Regions from separate parts of the Pseudoalteromonas ruthenica genome, predicted to be linked through region 2. Evidence: predicted binding sites of a transcription regulator. Region 2 holds the regulator's gene; each other region holds the start of a gene.
What was found. The regulator LexA, encoded in region 2, represses DNA repair genes until DNA is damaged. The targets are predictions, from matches to a motif close to TACTGTATNNNNATACAGTA.

Region 1 (5,106 bases), 740 kb from region 2:
CTGAACACCCACAAATCGACACTGTTTATATTGTTATCAGAGGCTTATAACAACGCTCTAGAGCACGGTATTTTGGGGTTAGACTCTGCTTTAAAGGCCGATGACGACGGCTTCTTACAATACTACAGTGAGCGTGAGCAACGCCTAAGCGAACTCACCGAAGGTGAGATATGCCTGCGAGTTTGTTATCAGCCACAGCAACGAACATTGCTTTTTAGCGTTAAAGACTCGGGAGCTGGTTTTTCCCTCGAGCCAGCTGCAGGTAGCCAACTCCAACACAGCTATGGTCGTGGTATTGAGCTACTTAAAGAGCTGGCGGAAGATGTGGAATACAACCAAGCGGGAAATGAAATACGCATTCGCTACCATATCGACTAACCCTCTCATATTGCCTCCGAACCCTATTTTTGCCCTTAAATGACTGGCTTAGTGTCGAAGTGACGGTTTTGTATTGCACGGTAATAAAAAGGTGTGCTAGCATCCGGCTAAATGTTTAGATGTTTGGATGGCTAAATGCTTTTAAGCTACTTAGAAAATGCACAACTTAGCGCTGAGCCCAAGTTAGTGGCGAATAAACAACAGGCGCTACAGCAATACCTTAACAATGCGAGTGCCGATGTTCGTTGGCAATATCAAGTTCCGGAGTTGGGCGAGGGTGGGGCGTGTAGTTTATTTGGTCATCTGCAAGAGCAGCCCTTCGATTTACGCGAACATTTGCCCTCAAGCAGTGAAGCAAAGTTGAGAAAGCTTCAAGCGATTGTCGATTTTGTTGTTCAAGAAAGTGGCGTAGACTGGTTTGGTATTTATCAAAGTCAACATATTGAAGGTCAGCCACGGCTACTTAAGCTCGCTTATTACGGCGCACCTAGTCGTCCTCTTTTTCCTATTAACCCTGACTTTGCAACAACCAGCAATAATGTGCAGGTTGCACTCAGCGGGGTTGCTCGGGTGATAAATGATGTGGAAGACTATGTTGCCAACGGTGGCGAATACTATACATGTGACCCCAAAGTGAAAGCAGAAAGCTGCTTGCCGCTTTATGACGAGACAGGTAAAGTAGTGGGCATTATTGATGCTGAAGCATTTACCGACAAGTTTTTTACCCCTGATCAGGTTGCGTTGCTAATAGCTGCGTGTTTAGAGATTAGCAAGCACTTACCAACCAGCCGTCAGGACTAACCTAACCTGAGATAATAAAGAGAGTTCCATGTTCTCACAATTAAAACCTTTACCGACAGATCCAATTCTTGGGCTTATGGCTGCGTTTAAAGCCGACACCAATGACAAAAAAATTGACCTAGGTGTTGGCGTATACAAAGACGAGCAAGGGCAAACCCCTGTATTGAAGGCCGTTAAAAAGGCTGAAGAGTTTCGTCTCGCCAATGAAACCACTAAGTCATACATTGGGCTGGCCGGTAATTTGGAATATTGTCAGAAAATGGAGCAACTGCTACTTGGCGATGCTCACCCGGCTTTGCTAGCGGACCGTGTGCGTACAGCTCAGGCCCCAGGTGGCACGGGTTCGTTACGGGTGGCGGCAGAGTTCATTAAGCGTTGTAATGAGCAAGCCACGGTGTGGGTGACTACGCCAACATGGGCTAACCACATTAGCCTATTTGAAGCGGCTGGCCTGAATGTGAAAGAGTACCCTTACTATGACTATGATAACAAAGGTTTGTTATTTGATGACATGGTGAATACGCTCAGCCAAGTGCCTGCGGGTGATGTGGTGCTGTTACATGCATGTTGTCACAACCCAAGCGGCATGGACTTGAATTTTGCGCAGTGGCAAAAAGTAGCTGAAATCGCTAAAGTTCAAGGCTTTACAGTACTGGTTGATATCGCCTATCAAGGTTTTGGTACGAGTTTGGATGAGGATGCTGCGGGTTTGCGCCATTTGGCCTCGCAGGTAGATGAGCTAATCATTTGTTCGTCATGTTCGAAAAATTTCGGCTTATACCGTGAGCGTATTGGTGCGTGTTCGGTGATCTCAAAAGATCAAGCCACCGCTGATATTGCTAATTCAGTGATGCTCAGTGTGGTACGCAGTATTTACTCGATGCCGCCGGCACACGGTGCGGATATTGTTAATACTATTCTTAGTAGCGATGAGCTAACTGCGATGTGGCACCAAGAGCTTGATGACATGCGCTCTCGTATCAATGGTTTGCGTTCATTGCTTAAGGATAAGTTAAACGACAAATGCGAAGGCATGGACTTCTCATTTATTGAACGCCAGCACGGTATGTTCTCTTTCCTAGGGATTAACAAAGAACAGATCGAACGCCTACAAAAAGAGTACTCAATCTACATTGTCAGTTCTAGCCGTGTAAATGTGGCAGGGGTAAGCAAAGATAATATCGATTACTTTGCCGATGCCGTTGCAGCGGTTACTAAGTAACGCGAATGATAAAAAAAGCCAGCAATGCTGGCTTTTTTTATGTCTAAGAAATAGCTTTACGCTTCTTTGGCTTTGAGCTCAGTAACATTTTCCTTATCACTTGGCTCTTTGCTGGCTTTTTTTGTGACCTTTGCTGCAGGCTTAGTACCTTTAAGTACGTGCATAAAGTCGTCTTTTTGTTTTGCTATTTCCAGCGACAGGCTTTCTACTTGTTGCTCACTTAAGGGAACATCAACGCCGCCTAATAACTCTTCTAAGCTTTCGGCAATATCGAGCATCTTATCATAGGCATCGGCTTCTTTTTTGCTAGTAAAGGTCATGCGCTCGACTCCGTCTCGTTCTACAACGTATTTAGTTACAACAGCCATGGCTTCTCCTCAAGGGTACTGTTTTTTTATACAGTAAGGGTAGTGGTTGGCGATTCGCCCGTCAAGGGTTTTAATCATTCCTTTTAAAGGGTTAAGCATTTTTACCACAAAAAAGCACGACTTTATCGTTAGTTTTATTTGACACATCTCAGTAATTATTCTTTATTTAATTTTGAAGTAACAAGGATTTTTACTTTAACTTCTAAGGAGAGAAGCATGAAGCTACTAACCGCACTCTACACCACCTGTGCGCTTGTACTTACCCCAGCAGTGGTCGCTGCTGAGGCACCTCAACAAGCGAGTGAGCAGGTAACCCCAGCCAAACTTGATATTAACCAAGCATCCAAAGAACAGCTACAATCGCTGCCGGGCATTGGCCCCACTAAAGCAGCCGCCATCATCGAATATCGTCAGGTGCAAGGCAATTTCCGTAGTGTTGATGAGCTAGACGCTGTGCCAGGTATTGGTGCAAGTACGTTGGCGCAAATTCGGGAATTGGTGAAGGTAAGATAGTGGCAAAGTATTGCTGATAAACCAAAGGGCAACGTTTAGTTGCCCTTTTTATGTGCGGCGATGGCTTCTTCAAGGTGAAACAGCGCGAATGCGTGGCGCACTGGGAGCACAATAATAGGATAGGCGATGCCGGCTAAGAGCAGCCATGGCAACATGTGCCAGCCTTCAAAGCGCACCAGCAGCAGAAATAGTGGGGTGATCAGCAACAGTTTAATAATATTGAGCATGACTCGGCGCTGCGCTGATAGCCTGTTTAATGAATCCGTTACTATAGCAAGTCGCTCATTGTGACTGAGCGACTTGAGTTTCGGAATTTGACTGGGAAGAAAGTAAATCATGAAACCTTAGGTTTATAAAAAAAGCTGCTTAAGGTAATGATAATTGCAACGACTGCCATCACCGCAAAGATCACTTGCATCCACCCAGGCATTGATAACCCCATAAATTGCCAATCAATGTTGCCACAATCACCGGTAGCAGCAAAAAAGCTCGGCAGCCACTCGTGTAAAGGCATAAAGCTTGGGAAGTTAGGTTCAAACTCGCATACGAAGGCAAAGGGATCTGTGGTGGTTTGCATCATGATATGTTCTTTGGCGAGCAAGAAACCCCAAACACTGGCAACCAGCCAACTCGCCAGCGCCACTAGGCGTAAATACATATTTTGTGGATTAATACAGCCTAGTAAGGCCGCAAATAGCACACCCAAGACTGCTGTACGCTGATAAATGCACATAATGCATGGCGCTAAGTCCATGGCATATTGGAAATACAAAGCAGTTGCTTCGAATACGGTGGCAATCACCGCTAACAGTACCCAAGGCGCACGTTGGTGCGATAGCTTACCTAACCAGCTCATAGTTAACTCACATCGTTATTGATGGGCTGATTATGCCACGCCCTCGGCGCTATGCAAGCGTCTTTGCGGGCGTAAAGGTAAGCTCATTGGCGTGCCTAAGCACTTAATTTAGCGCCATTTGTGTACAAGCTAGCGTTGTTAAGTGAACAAAAAAGCTAATGAATCACTCAAAGCGGTAGGCTGGCTTCCGTTTTTGCTTATGAATCAGTGAAAATGAACAAAAAAATTATTTATTGAATTGATCGAAGAGCTATACACAGTGCGGAGCTAATGCCGATATTGAACGAATCAAAGTCTCGGCTTTCGACTAAATAAGTCCTTAATCTCTGGAAAGTACTTACAGGAGAGCATAGTATTCTCAGCATCAATTAGTGTTATATTCGATTTGCAAGTGAATGTAATAAGGAGGTTGTATGCGGGGAATTATATCTAGGTGAGCATGAATAGAATCGCAACGTTAGTTGGGTCACTTCGAAAAGCTTATCCGGAAATAGAATCTTGTAAATTCGAACTAATTTTTTCTTTCCCTACTGAAGAAGCGGCCAAAGAGTATTTCAGAAAAACCTATCACTGGGAACATCATGATGGGATGATTAAATATCAACTTAACGGTGAATGTTTCTCGGGCTTTAAGACTGAAATAGAATTAAATACCAACTATATTAAACACTTAACGGGCTGTTATGTAGATTTGGCATCAGAAACCCAAGGTAGCCTTCACCGTTGGAAGCTATGGATTTGAGCCTTAATAAGAACGAGCACCAAATGGAAATCAAAGTAAGGAAAACTAAAACAACTGACAGTGGCACATTGTGTATGCTGTGGCAGTTTTACCAATATCACCAAAGTTCATTTGATCAAGAGGATGTAGGTACTGACGGGCGCTTTGATATTGATGAACAATACCTCAATTCCGTTGTTTGCGGTGAACAAGAGTGTGCCGCTTATCTAATTTTTGTTTCTGACCA
Region 2 (5,106 bases):
AATGGCGGGGAAGACTCCAGGTAAACCGAGCCCCGTAGGCTGATGACAAGCTGCACAGCGCGTGATGTACACTTGCTCGCCCGATGCCATTAGCTCATCTTCAGAGAGGATTTGTTCTAGCAGCTCAGCATCGGCCTGCGCCTGAGCTTGCTTCGCTTGTTTCTGCTCTGCCAGCCAAGCGTCAAACTCTTCAGGGGGTTTTGCTTCTACGACCACCGGCATAAAGCCGTGGTCTTTACCGCATAACTCGGCGCACTGGCCGCGATACGTACCCGGTTCGTTTACGCGTGTCCAAGCTTCGTTGATAAACCCAGGGTTAGCGTCTTTCTTTACTGCAAAATCGGGCACCCACCAAGAGTGAATGACGTCATCTGAGGTCATTAAGAAACGTACTTTTTGATTAGTGGGAATGACCAAGGGTTTATCTACTTCGAGGAGGTAATTGTCGCCCTTATTTTGCGCATTTTTGATTTGCTCTTGAGGCGTTGACAGCAGTGAGTAGAAGCCCACATCGTGGCCCATATACTCGTAGTGCCATTTCCATTGTGAACCAGTCACCTTAATGGTGATATCGGCCTTTGTTGTATCCTCCATAGCAATCAGGGTTTTGGTGGCCGGAACAGCCATGGCTATGAGAATAACAAATGGAATCGCTGTCCAAAGTATTTCTACTTTGGTGCTTTCATGAAAGGTAGCGGGGGTGACCCCTTTTGACTTGCGGTGTTTGAGCAGCGCCCAAAACATCACCGCGAAAACAACCACACCAATCACACAGCATATAATAAATATGGTCATGTGTAGTTGGTAAACATTTTCGCTAATGTCAGTTACCCCTTGGCGCAAGTTGTACTTGCTATTCGCGGACACCAATTGAGGGAATAACAGACATAGCAACATGAGGGAGCTCAGCTTCTTCATGTGTACCATCTCCTTATTGTTGCGCAATGCAAGGAAGAGGCGGTTACAGCTTAATACCCAATCTTCGTTATTATTATGCTTTTACCAGTCGACAACTTTGACCCTAAATAAACTGTTGAAAAACCGACCAGCAAAGCCTGTAATATAACCAATTAGTCAAAGATTGAGCTAATAGCAAGTTAATACACTACTTTTGTTTACGTTTTATTAATAAATTAACAGGAATATTCAAGCTGTTAGAAAGCACTGTGGCTAAGGAGGGAACATGGGGAAAGCCCCTAATAACAGACCTATTAGAGGCAAAATAAGTAAATTTAATTACATCCAGTCGGCGTTTCGGATCACACCTACAGCTAAGCCTTCAATATTAAAGGATTCGTTCTCTAAATCGACTTCAATGGGTGTGAATTCTTCATTCTCTGCATGCAGCAGAACCTTACGCCCAGCTTTTTCTAAACGCTTCACGGTGACATCTTCATCAACCCGCGCGACCACCACTTGGCCGTTTTCAGCCACCTGAGTGCGATGTACCGCTAATAAGTCGCCATCCATAATGCCGATGTCTTTCATACTCATGCCATTTACGCGCAGCAAATAATCTGCAGCAGGCTTGAACAGTAGTGGGTCTATCTGGCAGTGACTCTCTATATGCTGTTGTGCAAGAATGGGCTCGCCCGCAGCAACACGGCCAATTAAAGGCAGGCCCAATTGTTCGGGTTCTTCTTCCTCGACCAATTGAATACCTCGACTCGCGCCAGGCTTCATTTTGATTACGCCTTTCTTAGCCAACGCCTTAAGATGTTCTTCTGCGGCGTTAGCACTGCGAAACCCCAGTGTTTGTGCAATTTCTGCACGCGTCGGCGGCATGCCGGTATCTTTAATAAAGACTTTAATCAGCTCAAGAATTTGCGATTGGCGTTTAGTTAATGGGCGCATACAACTGGGTTTCCATACAGTACATTTAACTGTGAGTATATACAGTTAAATGAAAATCGCAAATAAAATCAGGGAATTTGCTGACCATTGCAACCTTAATTAATGCAACTTCGCTTTTGTTCATATGCAACCTCATCTCATACTCATAAAGTGATAGGTGACGAATGCGCGACAATGCTTTAAAGTAGCGCTGTTTTAGTCATGTTATTAAGCAGTTAGATGACTCGCCAAGGTGTATTTTCAGCGTTCCTTATACTTATTTCGGCACTGACGATAGGTGCGTGCAAAGCCGATACGGTCAAGATGTCGCGCAGCGGCCTTTGTCACCCTGAAGATTCGGCTCATTATCAACGCACTCAATCTTTTACCCCCTATGCGAACTTAGAAAGCTGTCTAGCAGACGGTGGACGTTTACCAAAGAACCACACTAAACAAACATCAGGAAATAGTTATCATCGGGATAACTGGCCACATTGGTTAGACACCGATCACGACTGCCAAGACGCCCGTGCTGAAGTGCTGATTGCCCAATCACACAGTGATGTAAGCTACACCACTCAAGCGCGCTGCACCGTCACCAGCGGCCAGTGGCATGACCCTTATTCGGGACAGATACTACGCAATGACGATGATTTAGATATAGACCATATTGTTCCGCTTAAATTTGCCTATGAACACGGTGCTGCCACCTGGAGTCGTTCGCAAAAGGCACAATTTGCCAACGATATGGAGAATTTGCTTGCTGTTGATAATGGCCTAAATCGTAGCAAAGGCGCAAAAGGCCCTTGGCAATGGTTGCCGCCGCATCAAGATTACCGCTGTCAGTACATTCAGCGCTTTAATTACATCATGAGCAAATATGACCTTCGCTACTCGCAAAACGAAAAAGACCAAGTTCAGAGTTTGCTGCAAAGCTGCGTAGGTGAAACTTTAAACCTCAGCGCACTACCTACAACCTTGCACCAATAACCAACCGCTTGTAAGTAAATATTCTATATTGATAGAGCATCCAATGAACTCGTTGGCGAGGATATATGCTCAATATCACTATAAACGAAACACACAATACCGCTCTACTCGAACCACAAGGCCAGCTGACAGCAGAAGACTTTGCAGCAGCCGTGCGTATTATCGACCCTTATATTGAACAGCATGCAAAGCTACATGCTCTCATTATTGCTACTGAACACTTTCCGGGGTGGGACTCATTTGCCGCGTTACTCTCTCATCTGCAATTTGTGCGCGACCATCATCAAAAGGTGAATAAAGTAGCCATTGCCACCAATTCATTGCTTGGTGACTTTGCCCAGCACCTTGGCGCACACTTTATTCATGCAGAGGTTAAATCCTTTCGTTATGAACAACGTGAACAAGCGAAGCTCTGGGCACAAAGCCCTTAACTAAAAGCGGCTACCAGGCTGATTCAAAAACGCCTGCTCAGCGTCGCTCGATTGCCGACCGAGAATATCATTACGATGTGGATAACGCCCAAAACGGTCAATGATTTCTTTGTGAGCCAGTTCATATTTATAATTACTTAAGGGCCGAAAAAGCTGCTCGGCCACCACATGAATCGCCTGGCTCTCACTGTGCATATAGGGCATGTATAAGAAACTACGCTCGGTATCATCAAGCTCTAAAGCAAACTTTTTCTCCACCGCATTCTGCGCCAAACATAAAGCCAGTGCATCGGTTGCAAACGCTTGGGCCGTATCGCGGAACATATTACGAGGAAACTGATCCAGCACTATAATTTCACATAACGCGCCTCGAGCAGATTTTCGCCAAGAATAAAGCTCGCCTTGGCGCGCTGCCTCGTAAGTAGGTAAAAATTGCTTTTTTACTGTGGCGTCAAAGTCGGCGCTTTTTTTAAACCAATCCTGTGGACTGCTGTGAGTAAACCAAAATTCGTAAACGGATTCATATTGCATGATGATCTAATGGCGAAAGTTTGCTTTCGTCCGGCAACTATTGTTTAGTTACAGCTAAGGCCAAAAGGTAGTAATTCGCAAGCTCTGAGGTATTTTTTATGAAGCTGTTTATATTTGAACATTGCCCCTATTGTATAAAGTCATTACTGGTTGCACGCGCCTTGGGGCTAGAGGTGGACGTGCGCTTCCTACTCAACGATGACGAGGCCACGCCCAACCAGTTAGTAGGTAAAAAAATAGTGCCTATTTTGGTCAAAGATGATGATACCGCGATGGCCGAAAGCTTAGATATTGCCGAGTATTTCTGTACTCTTGCCAACAAGGAGCTGTCACAGGGAGAGCACTTTAATCAAGCCCAACAGTGGGTTGAAAAGCATCTTGAAACCTTTTTACGGCTGACCTTTGTGCGTTGGCCGCAACTGGCCCTGCCGGAATACGCTATTGATACCGCTATCAGCTATTTTCGCGAGAAGAAAGAGCAGCGCCTGGGCGAATCTTTCGATAGCGTGTTAGCCAATAGCGACGCTGACATCGCCACAATGGAGCACGCATTGAGTGAATTAACATGGCTGCAAACCCCAGAACATATTACTTGGGCCGATGTGGCGTTGTTTCCTTTTCTGCGCAACCTCACTGTGGTCAAAGACTTAACCTTTCCAGAGCATGTACTCAACTATGTCGATACATTAGCCACTGAACACCGAATTAAAACCTTTACCCGCGTTGCTGTTTAAGGAGTACAGATGAGTATTTGGGCCCAAGAGATTGATTTAGCCTTATGTAAAAAGCTCGATTTAGGTGTAGGAGAAAAAGGCACCTTAATGACCAAGCTCGGCATTGAGATCACAGAGATAGGCGACGATTACCTGGTCGCCTGCCTCCCTGTGAGCAATGAATTATATAACCCCATGGGCATTGTTCACGGCGGCGTTTACGTGGCATTAGCCGAAACCGTGGCCAGCTACGCCGCCAATTTTGTGGTCGATACCAGCAAGTACTACTGCGTCGGCCAGGAGATCAACGCCAACCACCTTAAAGCCTCACGCACCGGCACACTCAAAGCCGTGACCAAGCCCGTGCATCTAGGCGGCCGCTCTTCCGTGTGGGAGATAAAAATTTACAACAGCGCTGGCGATTTGTGCTGTATCTCAAGGATGACGGCTGCGGTGGTTGAGAAGCGTTCAAAAGGCACAGGGCTTTAAAGCGGGATGATCACCTGTAGGTCAGACTTCAGTCTAACAATAAATAGGTAAGGCTTTAGCCCTGCGAAAGGTGTTTTGAATTGAGCTTTTTCGGAACGTTTCTCAGGATCGGAGAGCAA
Region 3 (5,106 bases), 1.5 Mb from region 2:
AGTGGATGAGCAGCAGTTGCGATTACAGTTGGGCGCTGCGCCTGCAAAACCAACGGCATTACCGGATTACCACATAGATAGAGCTCAGCATGACAGGGCATTATTGGCGCAAAGCTCAATGACAACTCTGCGATTAAAAGAGTGTCTAACCCCCGAGCCTTTGGCAGTGCGAGACGACAAAACCTATGTTCCACTACCTATAATTGACAATTGCGATCCGAGCGTACAGGCAAAACATCATCGCCAATATGAGCCACTGAACGAGCCGCAAATGGATAGTGCAGCTTTTTACGATCAACTTGTGGATATGAATAAGTCCTCGTCTTTAGCACACGCGTAGTGGCCTGCGCATAATGGCGTTTGGCCAGTCAGAGCGCGCTAATCAGGGTGCAATAGCAGGTGCGAGCCAAGGGTTTCTTGTACTAATTAAGCGAATACCTAAAGCTGCCACCGGGCGGCGGCATCACATCAAGGCATACAGCATTTTTTGAATTTATTGCCACTTAAGCATGGGCAGGGATCGTTGCGTTTAAGCTTTACATCAGCGGCTTCAAACAACCGTCCGCTGTCGTATTTCCATTGGTGGTGGCGTTGAATGAACTGTGAGCGTTCATGAATACAGTGAAGGGTGTCAGCAATGATGTAAAAAGCCTTAAATTCAACATAGGCCAAAGCATCGCCAGGCTCATAATCCATTATGTGTAAGCGTACAAAATGCGCAGCTTGGGCAAATTCAGCCACTTCATCTCTGGGGTTTTGTTCTAGGGCTTTCTCTGAGCAGGTAAAACATAAGTAATCAATAGCTTGTTCACAAAATGCACTATAACGAGAGCGCATGAGGCTCTGGGCGTCGGGGGCATCAATAGCTCTACTTACAAACCGGCCGCAGCAATCAGCAAAAGGCTGCGGCAATCCACAATGGCACATCGCATTTTCTAACTACAAGGAATCACGCCAATATATTAGCAGACTTGTAACTGCGAGGGCACAGTTGTTTGTTCGCTGGCGTTATGCTCGGTAGTGAAACAGTAAAGCTGTGCTTTAGCTTGGTGGGTATTAAGTTGTAAGGCTTCGAGTTGTTGCTGTTTTAAAATGTCCGTCCAGGTGATCACCGCCGCAAAACGGCCATTTTGCAGCGCACAATTAAGCATGTACTCCATATCAACAACATGTTTAGCCCGAATTACCAGCAATTTATTCGTGTCGATAGAGCAAGCGTCCAATAGGTGACGGCTAGGCACATTGTCAGGGGCGACTAATAGCGTCCAGCCATTATTTTGATTGTAGCGATGAACGATTTTAAGCATCTCAAATGTTGCAGAGATCTCATCCTCAGTTTTTACGATATTGATCACATTAGGGTTATCTTGCTGATAGCTTTTAACATGACGAACACTTGCTGTATGTAACATAATTGCCTCGCTGTGGATTTTGTGAACCATATACAGTGTTTTATACAGTATGTGTATACAGTAGTTTATACAGTTATTCAGTGCAAGTTTTTTTTGTTTCTTTTTTAAACGTCTTGTTTGTTGCTTTAAACGCTTAGCGATACCGAAGAAGCTAAAGCCGTGTTTCGGTGCCAATATTGCTGTGTAAACATGCGGTCATTTGTCCGCATTTATGCTAGTATCCGCCGCTTCTATTTTACGTATCATTGTTTACTCCTATGTTCGAAAGACTGTTCAAAATAAAATCGCATGGAAGCTCCGTTAAGCGCGAGGTTATCGCAGGACTCACGACCTTTATCACCATGGTGTACATCGTGTTTGTCAACCCGGCAATGCTAGCAGAGGCGGGAATGGACCAAGGGGCAGCATTTGTCGCAACCTGTATTGCTGCTGCTATCGGTTGCTTCATTATGGGTTTTTGGGCGAATTATCCGTTGGCATTAGCGCCAGGCATGGGCTTAAATGCATTTTTTACCTACGGCGTAGTATTAGGTATGGGTTACACCTGGCAGGCGGCTTTAGCGGCGGTATTTATGTCGGGGTGTATCTTTTTAGCGTTGAGCCTATTTAAAGTCAGAGAGTGGATAATCAATGCCATTCCACTGGTACTTAAGCGCGCTATCGCCACGGGGATTGGCGCTTTTCTGGCGCTCATTGCACTGAAAAACGCGGGTATTGTTGTTGCCAGTCCAGCCACGCTCGTACAGATGGGTGATATTACCAGCAGTGGGCCTTTGCTCGCTATCCTGAGCTTTTTCGTAATAGCGGCGTTGTTGTATCGTGATATCAAAAGCGGCGTATTGATCAGTATTATGTTGGTTACAGGCATTGCGTTATCTCTGGGGCTGGTTGAATATCAAGGGGTGATCTCAGCGCCACCGTCCATCGCTCCTACCTTTATGCAATTAGACTTTGCCTCGGCGTTAGAGTTATCCATGCTCAGTGTCATTTTCGCATTCTTGTTTGTGGATTTGTTCGACACCTCAGGCACCTTGGTGGCGGTAACGCAAAAAGCGGGATTGGCCGATGAGCAAGGGCGCATGCCACGTTTGGGTCGAGCACTGAGTGCCGATAGTACAGCGACAATTGCAGGCTCTATGCTCGGCACCTCTACGACCACTTCCTACATCGAGTCGGTATCCGGTGTGTCAGTGGGTGGGCGTACAGGCTTAACAGCTGTGGTGGTGGCTGTTGCTTCCTACTGATGATGTTTTTTGCTCCTTTGGCAGCCATGGTTCCAGCTTATGCAACAGCGGGTGCGATTTTGTATGTCTCGGTGCTCATGCTGCAAAACCTTAAGCTGGTTGATTGGGATGATATGACAGATGCGATTCCAGTTGCCGTGGTGCTGTTGATGACGCCGTTAACTTTTTCCATTGCCCACGGCATTGCCCTTGGCTTTATCGCCTATACGGCGGTGAAATTAGTGTGTAATAAGGGGGCGGAGATTAGCTTGAGTGTGTGGATTCTAACAGTACTATTTTTGCTTAAGTTCATGTTTTTATCTTAGTAAGCAAGGTCATATATAACAGCTAAAAAGGCACAGCTATGACGCTGTGCCTTTATTTTTTGTATGAGCCAACGAGCTTCAAAAAAACCAGCCTCTATTGTCAATTGTCGCTCCTTGACGTCGCACTTCGTAGTTGTACTTCAGCACACTCAGATCATGGCTAGCCCTGCGTACCGGCGCAGCATTATGGAGAGTTTGGTTTGGGTGTTCGCACACACAGCTGGATGGTATGTATGGCTCAATGATTGAAGGTAGTGGGCAGATTTTACGTAAGGTATTTACCCTGCATGGCCCGGTACAGGCAGCAGATAGGCGAAGTTTGATATCGGCCTATCTGTTATAGCTTGATTTACGCTGTTACCACTTTTTCTTTGGCGCGAATAACACATCCAAATCGTCTTTTTCTTCCTCTTCACGTTTTTTACGGGCGGAGGCGTTAGAGGCTTTCAACTCAGAGCTGATCTCGTTGAGATAATCCTCAAGCTGATTTTTCTTATTTGTGACATAGTCGTCGCTGTAATTCAGGGCGGTAATTGTGGCATACGCCTTTTCGAAATACTGCCGTGCCGAGCCAACCATATTGGCGTTTCTTGCAGCCACGCCGCGCTTAATTTGGCTTTCAATATTTATCTTTAATTGCAGGCGCTCAAAGGTTTTGTCCTCTTGCATAAACACAGGGGTATCGATTTTGCCCTTGCTGTGTTCAGAGCGCATGATGGTACGCAGCTTCTTTATTCCCTGTATCAATGAAATAAGCTGTTTGTCATGATCGGGAAGAACAAAGTTCTCGCCCATATTGGCGCTCTCATCAACGCCACTGATTAAGCGAGTTTTTGCATCATTAAGCCGAGATTTAAGCTCTTTCGAGGAGGGTGACAACTCAACCATGGCGGCAAGCGCATCGTGAATTCGACGATAAAGAATCATCATCACATTATTAGATAACGGGATATTGACACTGTTGACCAGCACTTCTTCCGTCTCTTCTATTATTTTTTTCTGCTTTGCGAGCTCTTGGCGGCGCTGAGCTTCTTGCTTTTCTTTATGCTGTTGCACTGCACTTACCCAAACCGCAATAACGATAAGCGCGACAATAACATAATAATGATAGAGACTATCATACCCCGATCTCTTACTCATTGAGTTGCCCAATTACCACCCATCTTAACCGAAAGAACCTAGGTTGGGGTAGTAATACACGTTAAATTCATGAAATAACATTAAATAAAATAAGAGTATAGGAGAACATCGCAGCCTTGAACATAAATCAACCAGTACCGAGACATAATTAAATGTGCTAGCCTAGCTAATCGCAATAGCTAAAATGTATAAGAAGATGGCTCAAGGTGTTGATTTGCCTTCCCATTCACCAGGAAGATTAGGGTCTAGGCCACTGCGTATAACGCCTGGTGCAATCGCAAGTAAAATAATAATAGAAAGTAACAACGACCATGAAACTACAGCAGCTAAAGTATATTGTTGAGTGCTTAATCACAACCTCAATGTATCCGCCACAGCGGAGAGTCTTTATACTTCGCAGCCCGGTATCTCCAAACAAGTACGTATGTTGGAAGACGAATTAGGGGTGCAAATTTTTGGACGCAGTGGCAAGCACCTGACGCACGTAACCAGTGCCGGTAAAGACATTATCAATATTGCTCGTGAGATTCTCTCCAAAGTCGAGGGAATTAAGGCTGTAGCCAATGAGCATACCTTGCCAGACCAAGGTAAACTTAATATTGCCACCACCCACACTCAAGCGCGTTATGCTTTGCCGGAAGTCATTCAAGGTTTTATGAAAAAGTACCCGGCGGTTTCATTGCATATGCATCAAGGTACGCCGCAGCAAATCTCTGATGCAGCGGCACGTGGAGATGCTGATTTTGCTATTGCAACAGAAGCCTTACACTTGTATTCCGACTTAGTGATGTTGCCTTGCTATCACTGGAATCGCAGTATTGTGGTGGCGAAAACTCACCCGCTGGCGCAAAAAGCCGATAACCTTAGTATTGCTGATGTTGCTGAGTTTCCGCTGATCACTTATGTGTTTGGCTTTACGGGTCGCTCAGAGCTAGACAAAGCGTTCAATGCTCAGGGGTTAGAACCTCATATAGTCTTCACCGCCACTGATGCGGACGTTATAAA

Region 1: PRUTH_RS02285 (YebG family protein) is a predicted target of LexA. The motif match lies at 2,786-2,805, and genes of this name have one in related genera.
Region 3: PRUTH_RS07190 (SulA-like leucine-rich domain-containing protein) is a predicted target of LexA. The motif match lies at 1,456-1,475, and genes of this name have one in related genera.

What each region holds. Positions count from the first base shown of each region.
Region 1 covers NZ_CP023396.1:482,332-487,437, forward strand. Annotated here, with positions in the region: gene PRUTH_RS02270 (fused response regulator/phosphatase) at 1-378, shown strand, start outside; gene PRUTH_RS02275 (GAF domain-containing protein) at 514-1,179, shown strand; gene PRUTH_RS02280 (amino acid aminotransferase) at 1,208-2,401, shown strand; gene PRUTH_RS02285 (YebG family protein) at 2,458-2,769, opposite strand; gene PRUTH_RS02290 (ComEA family DNA-binding protein) at 2,986-3,282, shown strand; gene PRUTH_RS19245 (DUF6170 family protein) at 3,318-3,620, opposite strand; gene dsbB (disulfide bond formation protein DsbB) at 3,617-4,138, opposite strand; gene PRUTH_RS02305 (hypothetical protein) at 4,578-4,880, shown strand; gene PRUTH_RS02310 (GNAT family N-acetyltransferase) at 4,904-5,106, shown strand, end outside.
Region 2 covers NZ_CP023396.1:3,015,453-3,020,558, forward strand. Annotated here, with positions in the region: gene coxB (cytochrome c oxidase subunit II) at 1-918, opposite strand, end outside; gene lexA (transcriptional repressor LexA) at 1,237-1,854, opposite strand; gene PRUTH_RS14220 (HNH endonuclease family protein) at 2,074-2,823, shown strand; gene PRUTH_RS14225 (SpoIIAA family protein) at 2,889-3,254, shown strand; gene PRUTH_RS14230 (DUF924 family protein) at 3,255-3,785, opposite strand; gene grxB (glutaredoxin 2) at 3,884-4,519, shown strand; gene PRUTH_RS14240 (PaaI family thioesterase) at 4,529-4,987, shown strand.
Region 3 covers NZ_CP023396.1:1,518,932-1,524,037, reverse strand. Annotated here, with positions in the region: gene PRUTH_RS07200 (VC2046/SO_2500 family protein) at 1-340, shown strand, start outside; gene PRUTH_RS07195 (YchJ family metal-binding protein) at 469-837, opposite strand; gene PRUTH_RS07190 (SulA-like leucine-rich domain-containing protein) at 963-1,412, opposite strand; partial or broken gene PRUTH_RS07185 (NCS2 family permease) at 1,670-2,961, shown strand; partial or broken gene PRUTH_RS07180 (hypothetical protein) at 3,319-4,082, opposite strand; partial or broken gene cysB (HTH-type transcriptional regulator CysB) at 4,413-5,106, shown strand, end outside.